Regions from separate parts of the Cronobacter sp. 153480017-3 genome, predicted to be linked through region 3. Evidence: riboswitches for the same ligand, from Rfam matches in the RefSeq annotation. Region 3 holds a riboswitch; each other region holds the start of a gene.
The links. Region 3 has a riboswitch for thiamine pyrophosphate ahead of thiM (hydroxyethylthiazole kinase). Riboswitches for the same ligand answer to the same signal wherever they lie in the genome.
Positions count from the first base shown of each region.

Region 1: another riboswitch for thiamine pyrophosphate. It lies ahead of thiC (phosphomethylpyrimidine synthase ThiC); the one in region 3 lies ahead of thiM (hydroxyethylthiazole kinase).
Region 2: another riboswitch for thiamine pyrophosphate. It lies ahead of thiB (thiamine ABC transporter substrate binding subunit); the one in region 3 lies ahead of thiM (hydroxyethylthiazole kinase).

Region 1 is NZ_JBSEYN010000015.1:21,263-30,875, reverse strand. It holds gene hupA (nucleoid-associated protein HU-alpha) at 1-135, opposite strand, end outside; gene ACUW6V_RS20485 (YjaG family protein) at 322-912, opposite strand; gene nfi (deoxyribonuclease V) at 956-1,627, opposite strand; gene hemE (uroporphyrinogen decarboxylase) at 1,637-2,701, opposite strand; gene nudC (NAD(+) diphosphatase) at 2,743-3,516, opposite strand; gene ACUW6V_RS20465 (Rsd/AlgQ family anti-sigma factor) at 3,619-4,122, shown strand; TPP riboswitch at 4,175-4,284, shown strand; gene thiC (phosphomethylpyrimidine synthase ThiC) at 4,401-6,302, shown strand; gene thiE (thiamine phosphate synthase) at 6,302-6,934, shown strand; gene ACUW6V_RS20450 (HesA/MoeB/ThiF family protein) at 6,927-7,676, shown strand; gene thiS (sulfur carrier protein ThiS) at 7,666-7,866, shown strand; gene thiG (thiazole synthase) at 7,868-8,638, shown strand; gene thiH (2-iminoacetate synthase ThiH) at 8,635-9,613, shown strand, end outside.
Region 2 is NZ_JBSEYN010000005.1:185,103-194,715, forward strand. It holds gene thiQ (thiamine ABC transporter ATP-binding protein ThiQ) at 1-189, opposite strand, end outside; gene thiP (thiamine/thiamine pyrophosphate ABC transporter permease ThiP) at 173-1,783, opposite strand; gene thiB (thiamine ABC transporter substrate binding subunit) at 1,759-2,742, opposite strand; TPP riboswitch at 2,775-2,876, opposite strand; gene sgrR (HTH-type transcriptional regulator SgrR) at 2,912-4,576, opposite strand; gene sgrT (glucose uptake inhibitor SgrT) at 4,663-4,827, shown strand; gene ACUW6V_RS13330 (sugar efflux transporter) at 4,947-6,125, shown strand; gene leuD (3-isopropylmalate dehydratase small subunit) at 6,297-6,902, opposite strand; gene leuC (3-isopropylmalate dehydratase large subunit) at 6,913-8,313, opposite strand; gene leuB (3-isopropylmalate dehydrogenase) at 8,316-9,407, opposite strand; gene leuA (2-isopropylmalate synthase) at 9,407-9,613, opposite strand, start outside.
Region 3 is NZ_JBSEYN010000001.1:818,600-828,212, forward strand. It holds gene yegS (lipid kinase YegS) at 1-176, shown strand, start outside; gene fbaB (class I fructose-bisphosphate aldolase) at 963-2,015, opposite strand; gene thiD (bifunctional hydroxymethylpyrimidine kinase/phosphomethylpyrimidine kinase) at 2,163-2,963, opposite strand; gene thiM (hydroxyethylthiazole kinase) at 2,950-3,747, opposite strand; TPP riboswitch at 3,781-3,877, opposite strand; gene ACUW6V_RS04010 (hypothetical protein) at 4,188-4,703, opposite strand; gene ACUW6V_RS04015 (DUF1493 family protein) at 4,901-5,218, opposite strand; gene ACUW6V_RS04020 (RcnB family protein) at 5,450-5,776, shown strand; gene ACUW6V_RS04025 (ABC-F family ATP-binding cassette domain-containing protein) at 6,135-7,859, shown strand; gene ACUW6V_RS04030 (hypothetical protein) at 7,954-8,541, opposite strand; gene ACUW6V_RS04035 (methyl-accepting chemotaxis protein) at 8,734-9,613, opposite strand, start outside.

The DNA of each region.
Region 1 (9,613 bases), on a different contig from region 3:
AACCAGCTGTACAGCATCGCCTTCTTTCAGAGACTCAGTAATCGCAGCCAGAGTGGATTCCAGAGCAGCTTTCGCTTGCGCTTTAGACAGGTCAGCCTTGTCTGCAATTACATCAATCAGTTGAGTCTTGTTCATAAGTTATCCTTACAATGTGTTTATCGCTTGCTAAGCATCGAGTGCGACGGAAATGCCTTGAAAGCACTCTCCTGCATACACGCACCGATAGCCACTTTTTTTCGCCTCCCAAATGTAGACCAGACGGGGGGCTAATTGGAAGCCTTCAGGTGAGACAAAACAGGCTGTAAATCACGTTTTGTTGTCTCATTGCTGCAAATTTATACCGATATTACTGGTTCCATCCTCACGCAGGTCTGCGCGCAGACCTTTTATCAGCTCAATATCGCGTTCTTCGCAGGCAGCAAGCAATCGGAAAATTTCCCACTGAATATCCCATTCCTGCTCCACAGCCGGGTTTGCTTTCAGCTCATCGTCGGTCATTTCACGGCCCGCCTGAGTCATCTCCAGCATCGCTACGGTGGTGATGGATGTCTCGCTGACTTCAATCGCGTGCTCCAGCGTCTCGCCGCTCAGGCGCGAATGCACCAGCTCACTCAACGCGACACAAGCGTCGATAGCCGGGTAAACGCCGTAGAGGTCATAATCTTCCGCCGCCGGAATCGCTTCTTCGAGCTTTTCGAGCTGGCTGTCGAAATTCACTTTGGCGTCTTTGACCGTCAGCGTCTCCCAGATGAGATCGAGAATACGGCGATAGAGCTGCGCATCGCCGAAACCGGTCTGCTGGCAGAACATGGCGTAGTTCGGGTACATGCGCTCGCAGAGCGAGGCCATAAACGTCACATGCTGCCAGGCTTCGAGCTTTTCCAGCCGCAGGTGAATAGGGTTTTGTAACATAGTGGTGTCTCACAAACCGAAAATTAGCGGCAGTGTACCTGAATCACCCCTGAATTTCCTGCCATCGTAGAAAGGCGGGACGACCGGACGCCACGGCATCCGCCCAGCGCGTCGGCTCCGGCAGCCGGTAGCCTTTCGTGCAACGCTGCACCCAGCCGAGCGCCGTATCGATGCTGACGCGATGCCCCGTCGAGACGAACAGCGGATTGCAGCGTGCTTTACTGCGCCATACCCACGCCAGCTGTTCGCCTTTGTCCATGAGCGGCGAAACCGCGCCGGGCTCGTCGCTGAGCGGCTCAAACTTACCGCACAGCCGCTTTTTAGCGACGCCTATCGTCGGCACATCCACCAGCATCCCAAAGTGGCTCGCCACGCCGAGACGTCGCGGGTGCGAAATACCGTGCCCGTCGACAAACAGTAAATCCGGCTTTCTGGAGAGCATCTCCCAGGCCGTCAGCAGCGCCGGGTATTCACGAAACGACAGAAAGCCGGGGATATACGGCATAGTGGTGGGAATGCGCGCCACCTGGTACTCCAGCAGCTCCAGAGACGGGTACTTCAGCAGCACCATCGCCGCTCGCGTCACTTCGCCGCCCTGCTCGAATCCGACATCCGCCCCACCGATTATCGTCGGCGGATCGACGTTCAACCGGTCCTCGCGGACCACATTAGATGCCAGTTCGATTTGTTGTGCGCGAAGCGTCGCGAGATCCATAGTTTCTCCTTACAGGTGATAAGGCGCCGATAAGCGGTGAACCGCCTCGACGAAGGCCCCCGCATGTTCAGGAGGCACATCCTGATGAATACCATGCCCCAGGTTGAACACATGGCCTTCACCGTGGCCGAAACCAGCAAGTATAGACGCCACTTCTTCTTCGATACGGGCAGGCGACGCATAAAGCATGGACGGATCCATGTTGCCCTGCAGCGCGACCTTGTGGCCCACGCGACGGCGCGCGTCGGCGATATCGGTCGTCCAGTCGAGTCCGAGCGCGTCACAGCCGGTCTCCGCTATCGCTTCCAGCCACTGGCCGCCGCCTTTGGTGAACAGCGTTACCGGCACACGGCGGCCTTCGTTTTCGCGCAGCAGCCCATCGACGATTTTATGCATGTAATACAGCGAGAACTGCTGGTAGTCGCGCCCGGTCAGCACGCCGCCCCAGGTATCGAAAATCATCACCGACTGGGCGCCCGCGCGGATCTGCGCGTTCAGATAGAGCGTGACGCTTTTCGCGAGCTTATCGAGCAACAAATGCAGCGTCTGCGGCTCGGCATACATCATTTTCTTGATGACGGTAAACGCCTTGCTGCTGCCGCCTTCCACCATGTAAGTGGCGAGCGTCCAGGGGCTGCCAGAGAAACCAATCAGCGGGACTTCGCCTTTCAGCTCGCGGCGGATGGTGCGCACCGCGTTCATCACATAGCCCAGTTCCTGTTCCGGGTCCGGCACCGGCAGTTTTTCTACGTCCGCTTTGCCGGTAATGGGCGATGTGAAGCGTGGGCCTTCGCCCGCTTCAAAATAGAGCCCCAGACCCATCGCATCCGGAATCGTCAGAATGTCCGAAAAGAGGATCGCCGCATCAAGCGGATAGCGACGCAGCGGCTGTAGCGTCACTTCGCACGCCAGCTCGGCGTTTTTACAAAGCGACATAAAATCGCCCGCCTGCGCGCGGGTGGCCTTATATTCCGGCAGATAACGCCCAGCCTGTCTCATCATCCACACCGGCGTGACATCCACAGGCTGGCGTTGCAGGGCGCGCAGGTAACGATCGTTTTTCAGTTCGGTCATTTTTTCTTATTCCTCAAGCGACAGGCCGCTATTGTATCACGTCATTCATCGTCTGCCCGGCAGCGCGCCACCGTATCTTCTATCAGGCGGCGAGCCACGGTGCCTGGCGCTGGCAGCAGCGGCAACTGGTCGTAGCGATACCAGCCCGCGTCGATGAGTTCTTTGGTGTCTATCTGGATTTCACCGCTGTCATAATCCGCCGTAAACGCGGTCATCAGCGATTGCGGGAACGGCCAGGGCTGAGACGTCACATAGCGCAGGTTTTTGATGCGGATATTGCTCTCTTCCATAACCTCACGCGCTACCGCCTGCTCCAGCGTTTCGCCCACTTCAACAAACCCGGCCAGCACGGTATAAACGCCGTTGCGGTGTCGCGTATGCTGCGCCAGCAGGATTTTATCGTCACGGCGGATAGCCACGATGATGCACGGCGCTATCTGCGGGTAGTAGCGCTCGCGGCAGTGGCCGCAGAGCATCGCCCACTCCGTTTTGCTCGGGTGCATCTCATGACCACAGTAGCCGCAATATTTGTGCGAGCGGTAAAACTCGGCGAGCTGCACGCCCCGCCCCGCCAGTTGAAACAGCCCGGCGTCCTGGTCGATAAGCTGTCGCACCGAGGCCATGTCTTTTTCGCGCTTTTGCAGTACGAGAAAAACAGGCGCCTCTTCCCAGAGACCAATTTGCAGCGCCTTTTCGCCCGTCAGACCAAAATCCGCGGCCCGGCCGTAAGGTAATTCTGCTTTTGGCAGCCATAATTTCTGTTCATGGCTGACTATCCACCAGCCATGGTCTAAATTTTCTAGTGTACGTTCCATAATTGATTGCACTACCTCTGCTTCACTGGCACGTTATTAACATTGTTCTTACATATTTTGGGTCATTTGCGTTTTTACATCTTATATCTCATGGAGTCGATCATGCTAAACCAGCTAAAAAGTCTGACGGAACGCGTTGGTGGGAGTAATGAGTTAGTTGATCGTTGGCTTGCTGCCCGCAACCATCTGTTAGTCACCTATTACAAGATGGTCGGCATCAAACCCGGCAAGGAGCCGATGACTGCGCTTGATGAACAGGCGCTGGACGATTTCTGTCACTGCCTGGTGGATTACCTCTCCGCCGGACATTTCAATATTTATGAGCGCGTGATCAGCGAAATGGAAGGCACCAGCCCGCTGGTCGCCGCCACGCAAATCTATCCTCAGCTGGAATCCAACACCCAACAAATCATGGATTTCTACGACACGCATCTGGAAAGCGCTATCGACCACGATAACTGCCTGGAGTTTCAGGAAGCGCTTTCCGGCATTGGCGAGGCGCTCGCCGCCCGCTTCGCGCTGGAAGATAAGCTCATTATGCTGGCTTTTGACAACAACCTCGGCGAAAGCGCCAATGACGAAACCGGCCTCGCCAAACCGGCTTGAGTTCGGCTGTATTAACGAGTAGTTTAAATATGCCCCCGCGATTTTAGCGGGGTTTATCTTGTCGGAGTGCCCAGTGCGCGAGCACGGGCTGAGACCGTTAATTCGGGATCCGCGGAACCTGATCAGGTTAAGACCTGCGAAGGGAACAAGAGTAATTCCATTTTGCCCCGCTCAGGGTGTCGTTTCGCCCTGAGACCCTGTTAAGGGTGCGCGGGCGCACGCCATTACTCCTCCGTTGTTCTGACAAGCCACTTCCTGACCGTTAACTGGAATGCGCTATGTCTGTATCAAACAAACCTGGCCGCCGCGAGCAGCGCGCCGCCGCACAACACTTTATCGACACGCTGGAAGGCACCGCTTTTCCCAACTCTCACCGCATCTATCTCACCGGTTCGCGTGAAGATATCCGCGTGCCAATGCGCGAAATCTGCCTGAGCCCGACGCTTGCGGGCGGCAGCAAAGAGAACCCGCGCTATGAGCCTAACGAACCGGTGCCGGTGTATGACACCTCCGGCCCTTACGGCGATCCGGCGGTGCGCATCGACGTTCGCGAAGGGCTGGCTAAACTGCGCAGCGCCTGGATAGACGCGCGTAACGATACCGAAACCCTGGATTCCCTCAGCTCCGCCTATACCCGCGAGCGGCTCGCCGACGACGGGCTGGATGAGTTGCGCTTTCGCGGGCTGCTGACGCCAAAGCGCGCAAAAGCGGGCAAGCGCGTCACTCAGTTGCACTACGCGCGCCAGGGTATCGTGACGCCGGAGATGGAATTTATCGCCATTCGTGAAAACATGGGCCGCGAGCGCATTCGCACGGCGGTACTGCGCCAGCAGCATCCGGGCCACGGCTTTGGCGCGCGCCTGCCGGAGAACATCACGCCGGAGTTCGTGCGTGACGAAGTCGCCGCCGGGCGCGCCATTATTCCAGCCAACATCAATCACCCCGAATCGGAGCCGATGATTATCGGTCGTAATTTCCTGGTAAAGGTCAACGCCAATATCGGCAACTCGGCGGTGACGTCGTCTATCGAAGAGGAAGTCGAAAAACTGGTCTGGGCGACCCGCTGGGGCGCGGACACGGTGATGGATCTCTCCACCGGCCGCTACATTCACGAAACCCGCGAATGGATCCTGCGCAACAGCCCGGTGCCGATCGGTACGGTACCGATCTACCAGGCGCTGGAGAAGGCCAACGGGATCGCCGAAGATCTGAGCTGGGAGATGATCCGCGACACGCTGCTTGAGCAGGCCGAACAGGGCGTCGATTACTTCACCATTCACGCGGGCGTGCTGCTGCGCTATGTGCCGATGACCGCAGGCCGCCTGACGGGCATCGTCTCGCGTGGCGGCTCGATCATGGCGAAATGGTGCTTGTCGCATCATCGTGAAAACTTCCTCTACGAGCATTTCCGCGAGATCTGCGAAATCTGCGCCGCCTATGACGTCTCGCTGTCGCTCGGCGACGGCCTGCGCCCCGGCTCCATTCAAGACGCCAACGACGAGGCGCAATTCGCCGAACTCCACACGCTCGGCGAACTGACGAAAATCGCGTGGGAATATGACGTCCAGGTCATGATCGAAGGCCCCGGCCACGTGCCGATGCAGATGATCCGCCGCAATATGACCGAGGAGCTGGAGCACTGCCACGAAGCGCCCTTCTACACGCTCGGGCCGCTCACGACCGATATCGCGCCCGGCTACGATCACTTCACCTCCGGGATCGGCGCGGCGATGATTGGCTGGTTCGGCTGTGCGATGCTCTGCTACGTGACGCCAAAAGAACACCTCGGCCTGCCGAATAAAGAGGACGTGAAACAGGGGCTCATCACCTATAAGATTGCCGCCCACGCCGCCGATCTCGCCAAAGGGCATCCGGGGGCGCAGATCCGCGACAACGCCATGTCCAAAGCGCGCTTTGAATTCCGCTGGGAAGATCAGTTCAACCTGGCGCTCGATCCGTTCACCGCCCGTGCCTATCACGACGAAACGCTGCCCCAGGAATCCGGCAAAGTCGCGCACTTCTGCTCCATGTGCGGCCCGAAATTCTGTTCGATGAAAATCACCCAGGAGGTGCGCGACTACGCCGCGAAGCAGGCGATCGACGCGGGTATGGCTGAGATGTCGAATCGTTTTCAGGCGCGCGGCGGCGATATTTATCTTCGCCAGGAGGAGGTGGAGTGATGACGCCTCTGTTCGCCCCCGTCCCGCACCGTCTCGGGCTCTATCCGGTTGTGGATAGCGTTGAGTGGGTCACACGTTTACTTGACGCTGGCGTGCGCACGGTTCAGTTGCGCATCAAGGATAAAACCGATGCCGAGGTGGAAATCGACATCGCCGCCGCCATTGAGCTCGGTCAGCGCTACCACGCCCGGCTGTTTATTAACGACTACTGGCGTCTCGCGATAAAACATCAGGCCTATGGCGTTCATCTCGGGCAGGAAGATCTGCAAACGGCCGATCTCGACGCCATTCGCAACGCCGGACTGCGGCTTGGCGTCTCCACGCATGACGATATGGAAATCGACGTGGCGCTGGCGGTACGCCCTTCTTATATTGCGCTCGGCCATGTTTTTCCTACGCAGACCAAACAGATGCCCTCCGCGCCGCAAGGGCTTGCACAACTGGCCGCGCATGTAAAACGGCTCGGCGACTATCCGACGGTCGCCATCGGCGGCATCAGCCTTGAGCGCGCGCCTGCGGTGCTGGAAACCGGCGTCGGCAGTATCGCGGTGGTGAGCGCTATCACCCAGGCACCCGACTGGCGCGCCGCCACGCAAGAGTTGCTTGAACTGGCGGGGGTGGGCGATGAATGACGCCGATTTTATGCGCTACAGCCGCCAGTTGCTGCTGGAGGATATCGCCATCGACGGCCAGCAAAAACTGCTGGCAAGCCGCGTGTTGCTTGTCGGCCTGGGCGGTCTCGGCTCGCCCGCCGCACTCTATCTGGCAGGCGCAGGCGTGGGCACGCTGTGGCTTGCCGATGACGACGCGGTGCACCTCAGCAATCTGCAGCGGCAAATCCTGTTTAACGTCAGTGATATCGAACAGCCGAAATCGCGCGTGGCGGCGCGTCGTTTACAGGCGTTCAACCCGGCCATCAACAGCGTGGCGCTGAATAAACGACTGGAAGGCGACGCGCTGCGCGAAGCGGTGGCAGGCGTCGATCTGGTGCTGGATTGCAGCGATAACATGACTACACGCCAGGCCATCAACGCCGCCTGCGTGGCGCACAGCACGCCGCTTATCACCGCCAGCGCGGTTGGCATGGGCGGACAAATCGCCACCTTCGCGCCGCCCTTTGATTACGGCTGCTACCGCTGCCTGTGGCCGGATGACAGCGAGCCTGAGCGCAACTGCCGCACCGCTGGCGTGCTCGGCCCGGTAGTGGGGCTGATGGGCACGATGCAAGCGCTGGAGGCTATCAAGCTATTGTGCGGCATCACGCAAGAGCACGACGAGCTGCGCCTCTTCGACGCCCGCGCCAGCCAGTGGCGCACCCTGACGCTACAGCGCGCGGCAGGCTGCCCGGTTTGCGGAGGCAAGCATGCGCATTGAACTCAACGATGAAGCCATGCAGTGCGTCGAGGGAGTAAGCGCGGCGCAACTGCTGGCGCAGTTAAAACTCGACAGGCCCGGTACGGCGCTCGCGGTCAATCAGACTATTCTCCCGCGCAGTCAGTGGCCCGACTACACCCTGCAGGAAGGCGACAGCCTGCTGCTGTTTCAGGTTATCGCAGGAGGCTGAGATGTTACGAATCGCGGATAAAACTTTTCAATCGCGCCTGTTTACCGGCACCGGTAAATTCGCGTCATCATCGCTGATGCTGGAGGCGATACGCGAGAGCGGCAGCGAGATGGCGACACTCGCTATGAAGCGTGTGGATCTGCTGCGTCGTGATGATGCGCTGCTGGCGCCGTTGCAGGCATCCGGCGTGGCGTTGTTGCCAAACACGTCCGGCGCGAAAACCGCCGAAGAGGCCGTCTTCGCCGCGCAGCTCGCCCGCGAGGCGCTGGGTACGCACTGGATCAAACTCGAGATCCACCCGGACGCCCGCTGGCTGCTGCCGGACCCGATAGAAACGCTGCGGGCGGCGGAAAAACTGGTCGCGCAGGGGTTTGTGGTGTTGCCCTATTGCGGCGCGGATCCGGTGCTCTGCAAGCGCCTGGAGGAAGTGGGCTGCGCGGCGGTGATGCCGCTCGGCGCGCCGATTGGCTCTAATCAGGGGCTGCAGACTCGGGCGCTGCTGGAAATCATCATCGCGCAGGCGAGCGTGCCGGTGGTGGTGGACGCGGGCATCGGCGCGCCAAGCCATGCCGCCGAGGCGCTGGAGATGGGGGCCGATGCGGTGCTGGTAAACACGGCGATTGCCGTGGCGCGCGATCCGGTGGCGATGGCGCGCGCGTTCCGCCAGGCCGTTGAGGCGGGACGTACCGGGTTTGAAGCCGGGCTCGGCGCGCGCGCGTTTCAGGCGCAGGCCACCAGCCCGCTCACCGGTTTTCTGGAGGCGCAGGCATGAACACCTTTACCGACCGCTGGCATACGCTGAACTGGGACGACATCCGGCTGCGTATTCACAGCAAAACCGCGCACGATGTCGAGCGGGCGCTCGCCGCTGCGCATCCTGACCGGGAAGATATGATGGCGTTGCTCTCCCCGGCCGCGCTGGATTATCTCGAACCGCTGGCGCAGCGCGCGCAACAGCTCACCCGCCAGCGCTTTGGCAACACCGTCAGCTTCTATGTACCGCTCTATCTTTCTAATCTTTGCGCCAACGAATGCACCTATTGCGGTTTCTCAATGAGCAACCGGATCAAGCGTAAGACGTTGGATGAAGAGGAAATTGCACGCGAATGCGCCGCCATTAAAGCGCTCGGGTTTGAACACCTGCTGCTGGTCACGGGTGAGCACCAGAATAAAGTGGGCATGGACTATTTCCGCCGTCACCTTCCGGCGATTCGTCGCCAGTTTGCGTCGCTGCAAATGGAAGTACAGCCGCTCGCGCAGGCGGAATATGCCGAACTGAAAGCGCTCGGGCTTGACGGCGTGCTGGTCTATCAGGAGACGTACCATGAAGCGGTCTACGCCCGCCACCACCTGCGCGGCAACAAGCAGGATTTCTTCTGGCGGCTGGAGACGCCGGACCGGCTCGGGCGCGCGGGCATCGACCGTATCGGGCTTGGCGCGCTCACCGGGTTGTCTGACTGCTGGCGCACCGATAACTATATGGTGGCGGAGCACTTGCTCTGGCTGCAACAGCGTTACTGGCAGAGCCGCTATTCTGTGGCGTTCCCGCGCCTGCGGCCCTGTGCAGGCGGAATTCAGCCAGCTTCCGTGATGGATGAACGCCAGCTGGTACAGCTCATCTGCGCCTTTCGCCTGTTTGCGCCCGAAGCCGAGCTGTCGCTTTCTACCCGCGAATCGCCGCATTTTCGCGATAACGTGGTGCCGATTGCGATCAACGCCGTCAGTGCCTTTTCCCGCACCCAGCCGG
Region 2 (9,613 bases), on a different contig from region 3:
GTGATCCGCGCCGTTGATAGTGAGCGTGCCGCTGGCGGGCGCGAGAAAACCGGCAATCAGATTGAGCAGCGTGCTTTTGCCCGCGCCGCTTGGCCCCAGCACCGCCACGCGTTCGCCCTCGCGCACGTCCAGCGTAAAGCGCATCGGCAGGTGGTGATACAGCCAGGTGAGATCAGTCAGTGTCAGCATGGCGCCCCGGAAGTTTTTCAATCAAGGTGAACAGCAGGAAACAGAGCAGCAGCAGCAGCAGCGCCGTGACCGCGCCAGCGTCGCTGCGATACGCGCCGATCTGCTGGTAGAGATAAAAGGGCAGCGTGCGGAAATCCTCATTACCAAACAGCGCCACGACGCCGAAGTCGCCAATCGACAATACGCAGGCGAACGCCATCGCCTGGGCGAGCGGCACCCGCAGCGCGCGAGTTTCCACCAGCCGCAGCCGGTTCAGGCCGCGTATCTCAAGGGACGCGCAGAGCGCGCCGTAACGCGCGGCGATATCGCGCATCGGGTTATCGAGCACTTTCAGCGCGTAAGGAATCGCCATCAGGGCATTGGTGAAAATCACAATCGCATCGGCGCGTTCCGGCAGGCCGAGGGTGGCGTTCAGCAGCAGGAAAAACCCGGTCGCCAGCACGATGCCCGGCATCGCGAGGATCAGCACGCCGCAGAGCTCAAGGCTTTGCCCGGCAAGACGACGCTGGCGCAGGTACAGCTCGCGCGTGCTCCAGAGCAGCATCATGGTCAGGATAACGCACAGCCCCCCCGCGCAGAGCGCGATACGCAGCGACGTCCAGAGCGCGCGCCACAGCGCCGGGTCGGCCAGCGCATGGCTTATATCGCCGCCCAGGCCATCCACCAGCACCGCCAGCAGCGGCGGCAGGAGAAGCAGCAGCGCGGCACCAATCAGCGCTGAATCGGTAAGCTTGCTGCGCCACGAATCCTCCGGGTTGCGCCAGCCGCGTGCCAGCGTCGCGCCGACCGGGATCGCCTTGCTGAGCCGCTGGCTTAACAGGATAAGCGACAGGCAGCAGCCCATCTGGATAAGCGCCAGCAGCGCCGCGCGGCCCGGATCGTAGTCATAGCTCAGCGCCTGGTAGATGGCGAGCTCAATGGTTGTCGCCTGCGGCCCGCCGCCGAGCGCCAGCACCGTGGCGAAACTGGCGAAGCAGAGCATAAAAATGAGCGCCGCCACCGGCGGGATCTGGCGGCGCAGCCAGGGCCACTCCACCAGCCGGAAGAAGTCCCAGCCGCGCATACCGAGCTGCGCCGCGAGCTGGCGCTGTTCGCCGGGGATCTGCGTCAGCGTCTGGTAGAGCAGACGGGTCGCCATCGGCATATTAAAAAAGAGATGCGCCAGCAGGATGCCCTGTAATCCATAAGGCGAGAACGTCCATTCGATGCCGAGCGTCGAGCAGAGCGCGGCGAGCCAGCCGCTGCGCCCGTAGACGCTAAGCAGGCCGAAAATCGCCACCAGCACCGGCAGGATAAGCGTCATGGCGCACAGTCGCAGCAGCATTCGCCGCCCCGGAAAGCGGCGGCGGTAGAGCGCGCGGGCGAGTGGGATCGCAGGCACGACGGAAATCAGCGCGGAGAGAAACGCCTGCCAGAATGAGAAGCGCACCACGTGCCACAGATAGCTGTCGTGCAGCAGCGCGCGTGCATCGGTGTGCGGCGCGTGTGTCCAGAGTGCTGCGAACGCCGCCAGCGCCACCGCCGCCATCAGCAGGGCGGCGGTGAGGCCGGGCCAGAGCCAGCCGGGGATCAGCGGCTCACGGCGCGTTGCCATTCACTCGTCCATTGCGCGCGCTGTGCGGCCACTTCCTGTGAGGTGAATTGCAGGGTGGTCTGCGGCCGGGTCAGCGCGTTAAAGCCTTCCGGCAGCGCGACGTTGGTCACCGGGTACATCCAGTTGCCGGCAGGAATTGCATTCTGGAACGCAGGCGAAACCATGAACTTCAGGAATTTCTCCGCCAGCGCCGGTTGTTTGCTGGCGGCGGTGCGTGCCGCGACTTCCACCTGCAGGTAGTGGCCTTCGCTGAAATTCGCGGCGGCGTAGTTCTCTTTTTTCTCTTCAATAATGTGGTAGGCGGGCGAGGTGGTGTAGCTCAGCACCAGATCGCCTTCGCCTTTCAGGAACAGGCCGTAGGCTTCGCTCCAGCCTTTGGTGACGGTAACGGTTTTTGCAGCGAGCTTCTGCCAGGCGTCCGGCGCTTTATCGCCGTAAACTTTCTGCATCCACAGCAGCAGGCCCAGCCCCGGCGTGCTGGTGCGCGGATCTTCATAGATGACGCGCCATTTCTGATCGCTCTCAACCAGCTCTTTGAGGCTTTTCGGCGGATTTTTCAGTTTGTTTTTGTCATAAACGAAGGCGAACCAGCCGTAGTCGAACGGCACAAAGGTGTCGTTGTTCCAGCCGCCCGGCACGTTAACCTCACCCGCCGGAACGCCGCTTTTGGCGAACAGCCCGGTCGTGGTCGCGGCCTGAAGCAGGTTGTTATCCAGGCCCAGCACCACATCGGCTTTGCTGTTTTTGCCTTCCATGCGCAGACGGTTAAGCAGCGAGACGCCATCTTCCAGCGCCACGAATTTCAGCTCGCAGCCGCAGTCGGCTTCAAAGGCGGTTTTAATTTTCGGGCCAGGGCCCCACTCCGAGGAGAAGGAGTCATAGGTGTAGACGGTCAGGACAGGTTTGGCGAAAGCCGGAGCGGCGGCGAGCGCCAGCAGAGGAAGCAGTTTTTTTAACACTTTGCACCTTTATCAAATGGGGGCAAAGGATTTTGAGCGGTAGCCTCAAATCCCTTCGCCGGCGTTATCCGGATCAGGTTCGACGGGTATTATCTCAGCGCACCGGTCAGCCGGCAGCACCCCGTTGAGAACGGCCCATTGTAATGATTTGCGTAATGTTGCGAAAGGGTTACGGCTCCGGCGGCGCAAACCAGGCGGATTTAAAATCAAACCAGCCGAGCGTGTTCATGCGCACGCCGCGCATACTGCGCTGGCCCTGGAGCATCAGCCAGTGATGGATCAGCGGCAGAATATCCTGGCGCTCCAGCATCGTGCGGCACCACTGCGGCAGGTTCAGCGCACCGGTGCGCCAGCGCTGCGCGTCGCCCTGCCAGTCGAGCGGGATGCAGCGCTGAATGAGCGGCACTTCGCACAGGTGCGCGAACAGCGAGAAATCGAGCGGCAGCGTAAAGTTGGCGCTGTTAAGCCACAGATCGCTGGTGATATCGCCCTGATACCACTCCTCATAGCTCACTTCCCGCAATTCCAGCTCCACCTGCTCCTGCGCCAGAATGTCGCGCAACAACGCGCCGATAATGCGGTTTTCATTGTGGTCGCCATAGAAGGTGAGCGTCAGACGCTCCAGCCCGGCGGGTTTCTGCGCCTCAGGAATTTGCGGCGCGTGGTGCCAGCGCGGCAGCAGGCCGTAAGCCGGAAACCAGAGGCGCTGATAGTGCGGCGCGGCACGGTGCAGCAGGCGGGCAGGCGTAAAGCGCGAGCTTATCCAGCGGCGCACCTCCGGCATCGCGCCCACGCGCGAGCGGGAATCAAACAGCAGGTAGTAGCAGCCTTCTTCGAGGCGGCTTTCTACGGCTTTTTCGTCGGCGTCGCGCGTCGGGCCTTCAAGCTGAACGGCGCAGCTCAGTTCTTCGCCTATCTCCGGCAGCACCCAGAAGTTCACCTCATCAATCAGCGCGCGATAGCCAAAGTAGTCATCAAAAGCGCGGATCTTAAGCTGGTTGCTGTTATTGCGTACCACCGCGTAAGGGCCAGTGCCGACGGGCTGGCTCGCGAATTTCGGCAGCTCCGGCCACTCCCGCGGCAGGATCATCGCCGGCACGCTGCCCATCAGCCACGGCAGCCAGTCGTCGGGCTCGCTCAGATGAATATCCAGCGTCCAGGCGGTGGGAGAGACCACTTCACGGATATGCGCGTAGAGCGGCAGGGCGCAGATGCGCTGGAGCGAGCTGATGACATCAAGCATGTCCAGCTCGCGGCCATGATGAAAATGGATGCCGGGGCGTAAGAAAAAGCGCCAGTGGAAAGCGGAAATACGCTGCCAGTGGTGCGCGATGTCAGCTTCCAGTTCCCCGTTTTCCTCGTTTATGCGCGTCAGACCGTTGAAAATCTGCCGGGCGATATGGGTTTCTGAACGGCGCAAGGCGCTGCCGGGCAGCAGATTTTGCAGCGGGCGGTAATAGAGCACGCGCAAAATATGGCGTCCCTGGCGGAAACTGCGGCCCAGGTGTGAAAGTAACATCTGACGCACCGTGGATTTGTCGCCGACGATCTGCACCAGCTGATCGATCCTGTCCTGCTCCAGCAGATCTTCCGCCCGCTGCTGCTGAAGCGCGAGTCCGGTATAGAGGAACTGGAGCCTGGAGCGTTTGCCGCGTCCGGCCTCGGCTTCCCATGTCAGCCAGCCGCGCGCTTGCATGGCGTTCAGCAGCGTGCGCATGTGGCGGCGCGAGCAACTCAGCAGCTCGGCCAGTTCGTTGAGCGTCGTTTCCTGCGGCTTGCCATCACAGCATTGCCACAAACGGATGAATTGCTGTTGCAGACGACCTGAAGGCATAAAAGGGGAACTCCCGCTCGAAACTCATCAATTTAATATTCCCTATATTACGGCAATACTTCTCTTCGATGAAAGCGGAGGGGCTTATGAAAACGTCGTCAACATGCAGGTTTTATCAGCAGTATTTCAGCGCAACGCAACGTCTTTCCGGCTCATGGCTGGCCCGCCTGAACGGTAAAACGCCGCAACGAATGCTGGATGAGATCATGCAGTGGGATGTGACATTCCCGGTGACGTTTAAGCGCCGCTAAGCGGACATCACGTGTAACTGAGTATTGGTGCTTTTCACCTGCCAGCAGTGTGCTACTGCTGGCTTTTTTCGTCTATTATGAGCACGATTTCGCCCGCCTCAACTGAAAGGATGCGCCCGATGCTGTGGTTTCTTACGTTTGTCCGACGGCTTAATGTCGTCTATCTCGCTTTTATGGTCGTCGCGTTCATGATGGGCGTGGCAGGCGCGTTGCAGGCGCCGACGCTGAGCCTGTTTTTAAGCCGCGAAGTCGGCGCGCCGCCGTTCTGGGTCGGGCTGTTTTATACGGTGAACGCGATTGCCGGGATTGCCGTCAGCCTGCTACTGGCGAAGCGCTCCGACAGCCGGGGCGACCGACGCAAGCTGATCCTTTTTTGCTGCCTGATGGCGGTCGGCAATTGTGTGCTGTTCGCCTTTAACCGTCACTACCTGACGCTGATTACCGCAGGCGTGCTGCTGGCGTCGCTCGCGAATACCGCCATGCCGCAGCTTTTCGCGCTGGCGCGTGAGTATGCCGATAACTCTGCCCGCGAGGCGGTGATGTTCAGTTCGGTCATGCGCGCGCAGCTCTCGCTCGCGTGGGTTATCGGGCCGCCGCTGTCGTTTATGCTGGCGCTGAGTTTCGGCTTTACCACCATGTTTTTAATCGCCGCCGGGATTTTTATCCTGAGCCTGGCGATTATCTTTTTCGCGCTGCCTTCAGTGGCGCGCATTGAGCAGCCTGCCGATGTGGCCATCACGCAGGTCAGCGGCTGGAAGGACAAGAACGTACGGATGCTGTTTATCGCCTCTGTGCTGATGTGGACCTGCAATACGATGTATATCATCGATATGCCGCTGTGGGTGAGCCAGGAGTTAGGGTTGCCGGAGAGCCTCGCGGGCGTGCTGATGGGCACCGCGGCGGGGCTTGAGATCCCGGCGATGTTGCTGGCCGGGTTTTACGTGAAGCGGTTCGGTAAAAAGCCAATGATGCTGCTGGCGGTGGCTGCGGGCGTGCTGTTCTACGCCGGGCTAAATCTCTTTCACAGTCGCGAGGCGCTGCTTGGGTTGCAGCTCTTTAACGCGCTGTTTATCGGGATTGTCGCCGGGCTTGGGATGATCTGGTTTCAGGATCTGATGCCGGGGCGCGCGGGTTCCGCTACCACGCTTTTCAGCAACAGTATTTCGACGGGTGTGATCCTGGCGGGTGTGGTGCAAGGCGCGCTGGTGGAGAGTTTCGGGCATTACGCGGTATACCCGGTGATGACCGGGGTTGCGCTGGTGGCATTGTGGCTGACGAGTCGGGTGAAAGACGTGTAAGTCATTGTCTGATGGCGGGTGCGCTGTGCTTGCCCGCCCTACGGTAAACCGGGCGAGGGAAGGGTGTGGCGGGTGCGCTGTGCTTGCCCGCCCTACAAACTCTTAAATGTATTTTCGTAGGGCGGGTAAGCCACGCGCTCCCGCCGTAAACACCAGGTAAACCGTAAAAAATCACCCCATAAACGCGGGCTGTTTTTTCTCATACGCCGCGATGGCGTCCTCGTGCTGCAACGTCAGGCCGATACTGTCCAGTCCGTTCAGCATGCAGTGGCGACGAAACGCGTCGATGCTGAAGCTGTAAGACTTGTCGCCCGCTTTCACCACTTGCGCTTCTAAATCCACTTCAAAGCGAATGCCGGGGTTGGCCTTCACCAGCGCAAACATCTCATCCACTTCTTCATCGCTAAGCGTCACCGGCAGCAGCTGGTTGTTAAAGCTATTGCCGTAGAAAATATCGGCGAAACTCGGCGCAATCACCACTTTGAAACCGTAATCGGTCAGTGCCCACGGCGCGTGCTCGCGCGACGAGCCGCAGCCGAAGTTTTCACGCGCCAGCAGGATAGACGCACCCTGATACTCCGGGAAATTCAGCACAAATTCCGGGTTCGGCTGCTGGCCTTTATCATCCAGAAAACGCCAGTCGTTAAACAGATGCGCGCCGAAGCCGGTGCGCGTCACCTTTTGCAGGAATTGCTTCGGGATAATCGCGTCGGTATCCACGTTCGCCGCATCCAGCGGAACCACCAGACCGGTGTGTTGGGTAAATTTCTCTGCCATGGTGTTCCCCTTATTTCAGACTACGGATATCGGCGAAACGGCCGGTTACAGCGGCGGCGGCGGCCATCGCCGGGCTGACCAGGTGCGTGCGCCCACCGCGGCCCTGACGGCCTTCAAAGTTACGGTTGCTGGTGGACGCACAGCGCTCGCCCGGGTTCAGGCGGTCGTTATTCATCGCAAGACACATCGAGCAGCCAGGCAGACGCCATTCAAAACCAGCCTCAATGAAAATCTTATCCAGCCCTTCGGCTTCCGCCTGCGCTTTCACCGGGCCTGAGCCTGGCACCACCAGCGCCTGAACGCCGGGTGCCACTTTACGACCACGGGCAATTTCAGCCGCGGCGCGCAGATCTTCAATGCGCGAGTTGGTGCAGGAGCCGATAAACACTTTATCGATAGCCACATCGGTCAGCGGCACGCCGGGCTTGAGGCCCATATAGGCCAGCGCTTTCTCGGCGGAGGCGCGCTCAACCGGATCGGCGAACGAGGCCGGATCGGGAATGGCGTCGCTTACGGCGATCACCTGGCCTGGGTTGGTGCCCCAGGTGACCTGTGGGGCTATCTCTTCGGCATTGAGCGTGACAACCGCGTCAAACTGCGCGCCGTCGTCGGTTTTCAGGGTTTTCCAGTACGCCACGGCCTCGTCGAAATCCTGGCCTTTCGGTGCATGCAGACGGCCTTTAACATAGCTGAAGGTCGTTTCATCCGGTGCCACCAGGCCCGCTTTGGCACCCATTTCGATCGCCATGTTGCACAGCGTCATGCGGCCTTCCATGCTGAGCGCGCGGATAGCGTCGCCGCAGAATTCCACCACATAGCCGGTGCCGCCGGCGCTGCCGGTTTTACCGATAATCGCCAGCACGATATCTTTCGCGGTGATACCCGGCGCGGCGCGGCCATTGACCTCGATTTTCATGGTCTTCGCGCGGCCCTGTTTGAGCGTCTGGGTTGCCAGCACATGCTCCACTTCCGAAGTGCCGATGCCGAACGCCAGCGCGCCGAACGCGCCGTGGGTCGCGGTGTGGGAATCGCCGCAGACGATGGTCATGCCCGGCAGGGTGATACCCTGTTCCGGGCCCATCACATGTACGATGCCCTGATACGGATGGTTCAAATCGTACAGCTCAACGCCGAACTCGTTGCAGTTTTTAATCAGCTCCTGCATCTGAATACGGGCCATTTCGCCGGACGCGTTGATGTCTTTGGTCTGGGTGGAGACGTTGTGATCCATCGTGGCGAAGGTTTTACGCGGCTGGCGCACCGGACGGCCATGGGCGCGCAGGCCGTCAAACGCCTGCGGCGAGGTGACTTCATGCACCAGATGACGGTCGATGTAGAGCAGCGGCGTTTCGTTCGGGGCTTCATGAACCACGTGAGCGTCAAACAGCTTCTGGTATAAGGTCTTTGCCATGGTTACACCCCTTCGGCCACATAGCGGGCGATGATATCGCCCATTTCATCGGTGCTGACAGCCTGGCCGCCGCGGGCCAGGTCGCCGGTACGCACGCCTTCTGCGAGCGCGCGGTTAATCGCGTTTTCAATCGCCGTCGCCGCGTCGTCGGCTTCCAGGCTGTAGCGCAGCAGCAGCGACAGCGAGAGGATCTGAGCTATCGGGTTGGCGATGTTTTTCCCGGCGATATCCGGCGCGGAGCCGCCTGCCGGCTCGTACAGGCCGAAGCCCTGCTCGTTGAGGCTCGCGGAAGGCAGCATCCCCATAGAGCCGGTGATCATGGCGCATTCGTCAGAGAGAATATCGCCGAAAAGGTTGGAGCAGAGCAGCACGTCGAACTGCGATGGATCTTTAATCAGCTGCATGGTGGCGTTGTCGATGTACATGTGCGCCAGCTCGACGTCCGGGTACTCTTTACCAATTTCATTGACGATTTCACGCCACAGCAGCGAGGTTTGCAGCACGTTCGCTTTATCAATCGAGGTGACTTTATTACGGCGTTTGCGCGCCGACTCAAACGCGATGCGGGCGATGCGTTCGATTTCAAAACGGTGGTAGACCTCGGTGTCGAACGCTTTTTCATGCATGCCGCTGCCTTCACGGCCCTTCGGCTGGCCGAAATAAATACCGCCGGTCAGCTCGCGCACGCAGAGGATGTCAAAGCCGTTGGCGGCGATATCGGCGCGCAGCGGGCAAAATTCTTCCAGCCCCGGGTAGAGCTTCGCCGGGCGCAGGTTGCTGAACAGTTTGAAGTGTTTACGCAGCGGCAGCAGCGCGCCGCGCTCCGGCTGCTGCGCTGGCGGCAGATTTTCCCACTTCGGGCCGCCGACCGAGCCAAAGAGAATAGCATCGGCCTGCTCGCAGCCTTCCACGGTTGCCTGCGGCAGCGGGTTGCCGTGGCGATCGATGGCGATGCCGCCAACGTCGTAATGGCTGGTGGTAATACGCATATCAAAACGACCACGAACAGCATCCAGTACTTTCAGGGCTTGCGCCATCACTTCCGGGCCAATACCGTCGCCCGGCAAAACTGCAATATGATAATTTTTAGACATCACACGGTTTCCTGATTGTGTTCTTTATTCTGTGCTTTGCGTTGCAATTCTTTCTCGACTTCACCGGCGCGCCAGATGTTGTTCAGCACGTTGATCATCGCGCGGGCGGAGGATTCGACGATATCGGTCGTCAGACCTACGCCGTGGAAGTGGCGGCCGTTGTAGCTGACCACAATATCCACCTGGCCCAGCGCGTTTTTGCCGTG
Region 3 (9,613 bases):
CGGAAGAGAGCCCGAATATTATCGATGGTGCCTCGCCCTGGTTTGAGATAACCGCGCCGCATGAGATTACCTTTAACCTCGACGGCGAGCCGCTGAGCGGACAGCATTTCCGCATTGTGGTTGAGCCCGGCGCGCTGCAGTGCCGCCTGCCGCCGGATTGTCCGCTGCTTAAGTAAAGGAATGTATGGCATCGCGATTTTCGGGACGGCGGGTGCGCTACGCTTACCCGCCCTACCAGAGATGCAACGGTATGAAACGTTCCAGGGTGGGTAAGCGCAGCGCATCCACCGAAGCATAACGTAACGCCAGCCAACTGTAGGGTGGGTAAGCGCAGCGCACCCGCCATCAGCACCGCCGTCAAATAAAAGGCATTGCCTGTTCAACACTGGTGAACCGTGGAACCCGGGAATATGCACGCCTGGTAACCTGTTCCGTTCGCCACAACGCGGATTCTCTCTCTCACGTTTACTCACGCGAACGTGTTAAGGGGGCTCGCCGCCGCCCCCTTAACAATCCCGGCTCGCGGCCAAAGGGCAGCCGCAAGGGAAAACACACGGCATCGGCGGTGGCTTTTGTGGTTTCGTAGGGTGGGTAAGCGCAGCGCACCCACCATCAGCACCGCCGTCAAATAAAAGGCATTGCCTGTTCAATACGGGTGAACCGTGGAACCCGGGAATATGTACGCCTGGTGACCTGTTCCGTTCGCCACAACGCGGATTCTCTCTGTCATGTTTACTCACGCGAACGTGTTAAGGGAGCTCGCCGCCGCCCCCTTAACCACCCCGGCTCGCGGCCAAAGGGCAGCCGCAAGGGAAAACATACGGCATCAGCGGTGGCTTTTGTGGTTTCGTAGGGTGGGTAAGCGCAGCGCACCCACCGTTTATCTCGCGCCACCATTTATTACCCCATCCACAAAAAACGCGCCCGCAGGCGCGTTTTTTAATGCGTAATCTTAACCGCCGTCAGGCGATAGTCACTTTCTTGTCCAGATACACATCCTGCACCGCGTTAATCAGCTTCACGCCATCGGCCATCGATTTCTTAAACGCTTTACGTCCCAGAATCAGCCCCATACCGCCTGCGCGCTTGTTGATCACCGCCGTGCGCACCGCATCGGTGAGATCCGCCTCGCCGCCGGACGCGCCGCCGGAGTTAATCAGCCCCGCGCGGCCCATATAGCAGTTGGCAAGCTGATAACGCACCAGGTCAATCGGGTTGTCGCTCGTCAGCTTGCTATACACGCGCTCGTCGGTATAGCCGAACTTCAGCGCGGTATAGCCGCCATTATTCTCGGCCATCTTCTGCTTCACGATATCCGCGCCAATGGTGGCGGCCAGATGGTTAGCCTGACCGGTCAAATCGGCGCTGGAGTGGTAATCGACGCCATCTTTCTTGAAGTGGCTGTTGCGCAGATACGCCCACAGCACCGTCACCATGCCAAGCTCGTGCGCGCGCTCAAACGCGGCGGAGATCTCTTCAATCTGGCGGCGCGACTCTTCAGAGCCGAAATAGATAGTCGCCCCGACCGCCACCGCGCCCATATTGAACGCCTGCTCGACACTCGCGTAGAGCGTCTGGTCATATTGCGTGGGGTAACTGAGCGTTTCGTTATGGTTGAGTTTCACCAGGAACGGAATACGGTGCGCATAGCGGCGTGAGACTGACGCCAGCACGCCATACGTTGACGCCACGCAGTTACAGCCCGCCTCAATCGCCAGCTCGACGATATTTTTCGGGTCGAAATACATCGGATTAGCGGCGAAGGACGCGCCCGCCGAATGCTCGACGCCCTGGTCCACCGGCAGGATAGACAGATAACCGGTGCCGGCAAGGCGACCGGTGTTATAAAGAGTCTGCATATTTCGCAGCACCGCGGGCGGACGGTTGTTATCGATCATCACGCGATCGACATAATCCGGCCCTGGCAGGTAGAGCTGGTCGGAGGAAATGGTCGTACAGCGGTGCTGTAACAGGCTATCGGCATCGTTGCCGAGCAACTGCGCAATATCAGTCATCATACGCTCCCGTTATGGTCGGCAGGCGGTGACCTGCCGGACGATAAGATTCCTTACCCACGCCTTAGCTGGGCCCTCTTAGCCTGGACTTGATTAGCACAGATTGCCAGACCTGAGCGCATTTTCAGCTAATTCTGCTGGCACGGTTCACCACCATGCATGAAAATGATGGACGGGCCCGATGCCCTCCCCTACTTCCAGACTATCCGCCTGTTGCAGCGCTTTCGTGAGCCACGCCTTCGCCGCCGTCACCGTTTCAACCCAGTCAGCATACTGCGGACGCAGCGCCGCAAGCGCGCTGGAGAGCGTGCAGCCCGTGCCGTGGGTATTTTTCGTCATGACGCGCGGGGCGGTAAAGCGCGTCGCGCCTTCGCGGGTAAAGAGCCAGTCGGGGCTTTCGGCGTCATCCAGATGCCCGCCTTTCATCAGCACCGCGCCACAGCCGAGCGCCAGCAACGCCTCGCCCTGCTGGCGCATCTCCGCTTCGCTGCGGGCATGCGTGGTTTCCAGCAGCGCCGCCGCCTCCGGCAAATTCGGCGTGATGATCGCCACCTGCGGCAACAACCGTTCGCGCAGCGTGCGCACCGCTGACGGGCTCAGCAGCGGATCGCCGCTTTTCGCGAGCATGACCGTATCCAGCACAATATTACGCACCCGGTAACGTGATAGCCGCTCCGCCACGGCCTCGACGATATCCGTTTCTGCCAGCATGCCGATTTTGGTGGTGTCGATGCGCACATCGCTTAACACTGAATCAAGCTGGGCGGCGACAAACGACGGTTCAATGCGGTAGACCGACTGCACGCCGCGGGTGTTCTGCGCCACCAGCGCCGTGATGACAGACGTGCCGTAAGCGCCGAGCGCCGAGAAGGTTTTGAGATCGGCCTGGATGCCCGCGCCGCCGCTCGGGTCGGTGCCGGCGATGGTGAGCGCGTTAATGCGTTTCATGAGCACCTCCGAACGCCTGCGCATGCAGATTATCCAGCAACGCGCTGGCGAAACTGCCGGGGCCACGGGAGATGGTCAGCGCCTGTTCGCCCGCCCGCTTCATCAGCCAGCAGGCCGTTGCGACATTCTCCAGGCGATCGCCCGGCAGCGCGCAGCAGGCAGCGACGACCGCCGAGAGTGCGCAGCCGGTGCCCACCACGCGGGTCAGCATCACGGTGCCGCCCTCGACCGCGACCGTGCGTTCGCCATCGGTGATGTAATCGACCTCGCCGGTCACAGCGACAACCGCGCCGCTGCGACGCGCCAGTAAGCGGGCCGCCTCACGTGCATGGTGCGCGCTTTCGGTCGCGTCAACGCCGCGCCCGCCGCCGCTTTCGCCTGCCAGCGCGCGGATTTCCGAGGCGTTAGCGCGAATGGCGGCGGGACGACGCGCCAGAATCTCCTGCGCAAATTCCGTGCGCAGCGTAAGCACGCCGACGGCGACCGGGTCGAGCGTCCAGGGCTTGCCCGCCGCGCAGGCGCTGTCAATAGCCGCCCGCATCGCCTGCTGCTGCGGGCGTGTGAGGGTACCGAGGTTAATGAGTAAGGCATCGGCGATGGCCGCGAACTGCGCGGCTTCGTCAGTATCCACCACCATCGCGGGCGAGGCGCCGAGCGCGAGCAGGACATTGGCAGTGAAATTTTGCACCACATCGTTGGTAATGCAGTGCACCAGCGGCGCGTGACGGCGAAGTTGGGTGACAACAGGCGCGGCGTGCGAGCCGCAAAGCAGGTCAGAAGACATGGTTCTCTCCTGCCAGGCGCGAAGACGGGATACCGGACAGGCATCTGACTTCCCTACGCTGGCATTATCCAGATCAGGTAATACGGGTATTTCTCAGCCTTCACGCAGAAGGGCACCCCGAGTCATTTACTGCAAAATCAAAGCGTTGCGATTAACGCTACATTACTCTCTGTTGTGGATCATGCCAGCGGGAAGCCAAAGACTCAACCCTAAAAAATAGGCTGTGTCTCAGTTTGAGGGGCTTATAAAAGCTTTAAGTATGAAAAATACAGACTGCCCGGCTTTATTTGCTGGTGATTTCATTGTCCCTGATGCATTGATGCGGTGCTGGAGCGTAAGTGACGTAGTAAGAGGCATTACCATTGGTTTTAAGATTAATAAAGAAATAGGCATCAGAGTTTCATTAAAAATGACTCCTGACCTTACGGCTAAGACGCCTGTCAGTTGGTCGTCCCCTGGCTAATAACAACCCCCTGAACTTTATCATCTTTCAGATAGTACATGATGCTGTTACTTTGCGTGTATTCACCTGATTTTGCGACATCCTTGTAGTACATAACGATATCTTTCTTAGGCTTATGATTAAAATATTTTTCTGTTTCTTCTTTAGTCGTTAACACAGGCGCCTTAACGGATACTTGTAATACTCCCTTGTAAGGTGTACAAGGCGATCCATCTTTCGCTATTGCCACCGCGGTTAAATCCCCCGCTCCCATCTCATTATCAGAAATAAACCAATAATTGATGCCCCCTGATTTTAGGCAAATCCAGGAAGCTAGGTTATCTTTATTTACCTTTACACCGGCATTCTTAGCGATAGCTGCAAGCGTGTTAACCTCAAACTTGTATTCGGTGGTTCCTATAGCAATAACGGGCACCAGATCTTTATCGGTTTCATGATTATCAGAATAAACATCGGTAATATCATCGTAATACCTTGCGCCAAATCCCGTCATTTGGGTTGCTCCGCACGTACCCGTAATCAGACACAATAATATCAAACTATATCTCATATCAGTCTTCCACGACCAGGACCTTGTCACTGCTATCATTAATCGTTATACGATCTTGCAGCGTCACGATCTAACAGAACCCGCAGAGTCACTTAACATGACTTCCGATAATGCCATTACAACCTCAAGTGTTCAATGCGCTAATCATCAATCCAGCGCCCCGCCTTTGCCGAGGCAATCAGCATTTTCACGGTAAGCGGCGCAGGTTGATGCTTATCGCTTTTTAAATAGTCGGGAAGAATCGCATTGGGCAGGAAAAATATCCCTTCTTGCGGAAAATATTTACGGAAGTCGAAGGAAGAATAATTCATATTGAACACAGCAAAGTATTCCCCGAAGAAGGCGTGCGCATCTTCTGGCAGGACGGAATATTGTCCGGTACTTAACGAATCTTCATCCGCCATCTCCCAGAAATGCTTTTTTATTAACGCCCGAACGCCGTCTTCTGTACTCATCATAAATAATCCGATGGATGATAATCTCATTATCCCTGCAATCATGACATAAGTATAACCCACCACTTCTGGCAGCCCATAAGCACGCCCCACCAAATCAGCCCCGCGCCGATTGCTATCGGCTTCATTTTTTTATACATAATTAGCCTTGCCCGGCCGGGAATGGCGCAGGAAGATAGCGGCCTGACGGTAACAAAATCAACGGGGCGCAGCGCCCTGACATGTGGAGAAGGTATGTTGAAAACCAGAATGATCGTAGCGGGTGTGCTGTTGATGTCGGTGGCCTCTGCATTCGCCGCAGATGTGGTAAAACCCAAATCTATCGATAGCTATGAAGTGAAAGAGTTTCACTCCGATTCCAAAAAATACACCATTGGCGACATCGTGCCGGACCTCTACCGCACCGAGCAGTACAACATCAAACAGTGGCAGATCCGCAACCTGCCCGCCCCGGAAGCCGGCACACACTGGACTTACATGGGCGGCTACTACGTACTTATCACCGACGCCGAAGGTAAAGTTGTGCGCGCCATGAACGGCGATATTTTCTACCACCGTTAATCCTTCTAGCGCCTGAAGCAGGCCCGACGCTCAGGCGCGTCTTATATCTCCCCTTTCCAAAACGTTTTTTCGCTCACACCCCTTAATACGCGTAGTGGTGCTTAAACGCGCTGCCCGCTACACTCGCTCTACCTATCAACCTGATGAATAAAAAGGAGGACTCTTATGCTGTGCTGTGAATTGTTTGACTATTCACATCATTTTGGCGATCGCCAGAGCTCAGGCATTACCGGTATCGTGCTGCGATAACTGGACCCTGAGCGAAGATCCCATCACATCACCCTTCTCCAGGGCTTACCAGATTATCGTCAGCGATGTTTGACGAGGCATTGTTATGCCTGAAAATTCTGAGTAAGCGATGAGCACATTACTGACGGCGCACTCCCTGCGCATTGATTCCCCGTTTGGCCCGGTGCTGAACGCCCTTTCCTTTACCCTGAAAAAAGGCGACCGCATTGGCCTGATCGGTCATAACGGCTGCGGCAAAAGCACGCTTCTGAAAGCGCTGGACGGCACCCTTGCGCCTGCCGAAGGCGTTGTGACGCGCGCGGCGCGCTGCCTGCTGGCGCGCGTGGAGCAGCATCTGCCCGACGAACTGCATCAGCAGACGCTGCTGGACGCGCTGCTGGCCAGGCTGCCTGAGGCCGAGCGTGAAAGCAGCGCCTGGCGGGCGCAGGCGTTGCTCGCAAATATGGGCTTTGCCGAGGTGGCCTGGTCGCTGACGGCGGGCTCGCTTAGCGGTGGCCAGCACACGCGCTTATTGCTGGCGCGGGCGCTGATTATCTCGCCCGATCTGCTGTTGCTCGACGAGCCAGGCAACCATCTCGATCTCCCGACGATGTTGTGGCTGGAGCAGTTTCTGGCCCGCTGGAACGGCAGCTTTATTCTGGTCTCCCACGACAGCGCGCTGCTGGACAGCGTAACCAACCGCACCTGGATATTGCGCGACGGTCAGCTCCAGGCGTTCGATCTCCCCTGTACGCAGGCACGCGCGGCGCTGGCGGCGCGGGATGAGAGCGATGCCCTGCGCTATAAAGCGGAGCAAAAAGAGATTGACCGCGTGACGGCGAGTGCGAAACGGCTCGCCACGTGGGGACAGGTTTATGACAACGAAGATCTGGCGCGCAAAGCTAAACAGATGGAAAAACAGGTGGCGCGGCTTAAAGAGGAGCAAACCGAACTGGCGCAGGGCAGCCGCTGGCGACTGACGCTCTCCGGCGACGCGCTGGCGGCGGATCGCCTGCTTGAGCTGGAGGATCTGGCCGTCAGCGCGGCTCCTGATGCGCCGACGCTCTTTACCCTGCCGCTGGCGCGGCTCAAAAGCGGGGATCGCGTGGCGCTGCTCGGGCATAACGGCTGCGGGAAGTCGTCGCTGCTGCGCCTGCTGTGGCGACAGTGGCAAACAGGGGAAACGGTTCCCGGCGTCACCTTCCATCCGCGCGTGTCGCTCGGGTATTACGATCAGTCGCTGCATCAGTTACCGGATAACGCCACGTTGCTGGAGGCGCTGGAGCCGTTCGCGCCTGAGTTGCAACAGCGTAAGCTTGCGCTTATCAGCGCCGGTTTCCCGTGGGCGCGGCACGGGCAGCGGGTCGACACGCTGAGCGGCGGCGAGCGCTCGCGCCTGCTGTTTGTCGGCCTGTCGCTCGCGCGCTATTCGCTGCTGATGCTTGACGAGCCGACCAACCATCTCGATATGGAAGGCAAAGAGGCGCTGGCGCAAACGCTGCAAACGTTCCAAGGCGGGCTGTTGCTGGTGACGCACGACAGAACGCTGATGGAGGCAAGCTGTAACCGCTTCTGGCTCGTGGAAGATGGCGGTTTAAGCGAGTGGCACAACATGGAAGCGCTGCTGGCGCGTCTGCGCGCAGCGCCGACGCAGGAGGCAGAGAATGAGGCACCTGCGGCACTCGCCGCACCGCCCGATGAGCACAGTGACGCGCGCCTGCTGGAGCGGCTGATTGAGCTGGAGACGCGGCTCAACGCCGATCTCGAACGCAAACCGCGCCACCAGAAACCCGCGCTGCAGGCCGAGTGGCGTAAGGAGATAGCGCATCTCAGCGCCGCGCTGGGGCTGGAGTAAAACAGCAAGAAAGACTCTCCATTAAGGAGGGTCTTTCTTATTTAATTTAAAAGCATAAGGGTACGCAGATGGACGTTTATCGTTTCATTACGCCTCAAGGGTAAGCATGATATTTAGTCTGTTCACGCAGAATACGGTTATAAAAGCCAAGGGCGACGGTTTCCATAAATAACCTGCTATTGATACAACGCACGCTGAATACCGAAAACATTATGCCCAGCAGAGCGCCAATAATATCCCAGCGCACAACTTCTTCGGAAGAAAGTAAAGACACAAGCACGCTGATAAAAAATAGCGCGCTAACGAATACCGCTATAGCCACCAATGCCAGCCATAACTGCAAGGCGCGGAGATATCCTCTTGCAACCCCTGTCATTGCAGGGATGATCAGCGCACAAAAAAGAAAATTGCTGACGAGCATGCCAATGAAGAATGCATTTTCTGCTAACCCTAAACTCTGCGAAATAGCCACCCAAAAAGAAACCTGGGGAATGGCGAAGCTAAGTACAGCCATAACCATTGCCAATACCAGTGGCATCCCAAGGCTCCGCCACCCCGTGGGCAGACGAACTTGTTCTTTGAGCTGCGTTTTAAGCTGCTCCAGTGCCTCGGGCCGCTTGTTTTGAAGACCATGCTCTACAAGGCGACCCAGTTGCAGGCTTCTTTTTAAATAATTAATCATCCCTGTTCTAACGGCTCCCGGCCAGTGAGATAGACTGAATAACACCCACAATTAATATTGTCATGTCAGCTTAAAGGGTTTCATATAATCATTATTAACTTAATCTGAAACTAACAAGCAAAAACGTTTTTCAGCGAATAAACCAAAAAGCCGCCCTCACAGGCGGCTTTTTTATGACAACGACGACGAATATCAGGCCGAGAGGCGGAACTTCTGCACGGTGCTTTGCAGTTCTTCGGTCTGGCGCTCCAGCGCGGCGGCGGCGGCGGACACCTGCTCCACCAGCGAGGCGTTCTGCTGGGTGACGGTATCCATCTGAGTGATGGCGACGCCCACCTGCGAGATGCCCTTGCTCTGCTCTTCAGACGCCGAGGCTATCTGTTTGATGATCGTGCTGACGTTGGAAACGCCGCGATAGATTTCCGCCATCGAATCGCCCGCCGCGTTAACCAGCTCAGAGCCTTTCTCGATACGCTCGACCGATTCGGTGATGAGCGCCTCGATTTCACGGGCAGCTTCGGCGCTGCGGCTCGCGAGGTTACGCACTTCACCTGCGACTACTGCGAAGCCGCGGCCCTGTTCGCCTGCACGCGCCGCTTCCACGGCAGCGTTGAGCGCCAGAATATTGGTCTGGAACGCAATACTGTTAATTACGCTGGTAATATCGGCGATTTTCTTCGAGCTGCCGGAAATGCCCTGCATGGTCTCGATAACATTTTGCGCCAGCTGGCCGCCTTTACCGGCGTTTTCCGAGGCAGCATGCGCCAGCTCGCTCGCCTGACGGGCGTTTTCGGCGTTAAGGCGCACGGTAGAAGTTAGCTCTTCCATGCTGGCGGCGGTCTGCTCCAGCGCCGCGGCCTGCTCTTCGGTACGGGATGAAAGATCATTATTACCCGCCGAAATTTCCGACGCACCGCGCCAGATATTCTCACTGCCGTGGCGAATGGCGCTCACCGCTTCGCGCAGTTGATCCTGCATCGCAGTCAGGAGCGGCACCAGTTTACCAACGCAGTTGCGGCCAAACGGCTCCACCGGCTGGCTGAGGTCTCCACCGGCAATCAGCGTGAAATGG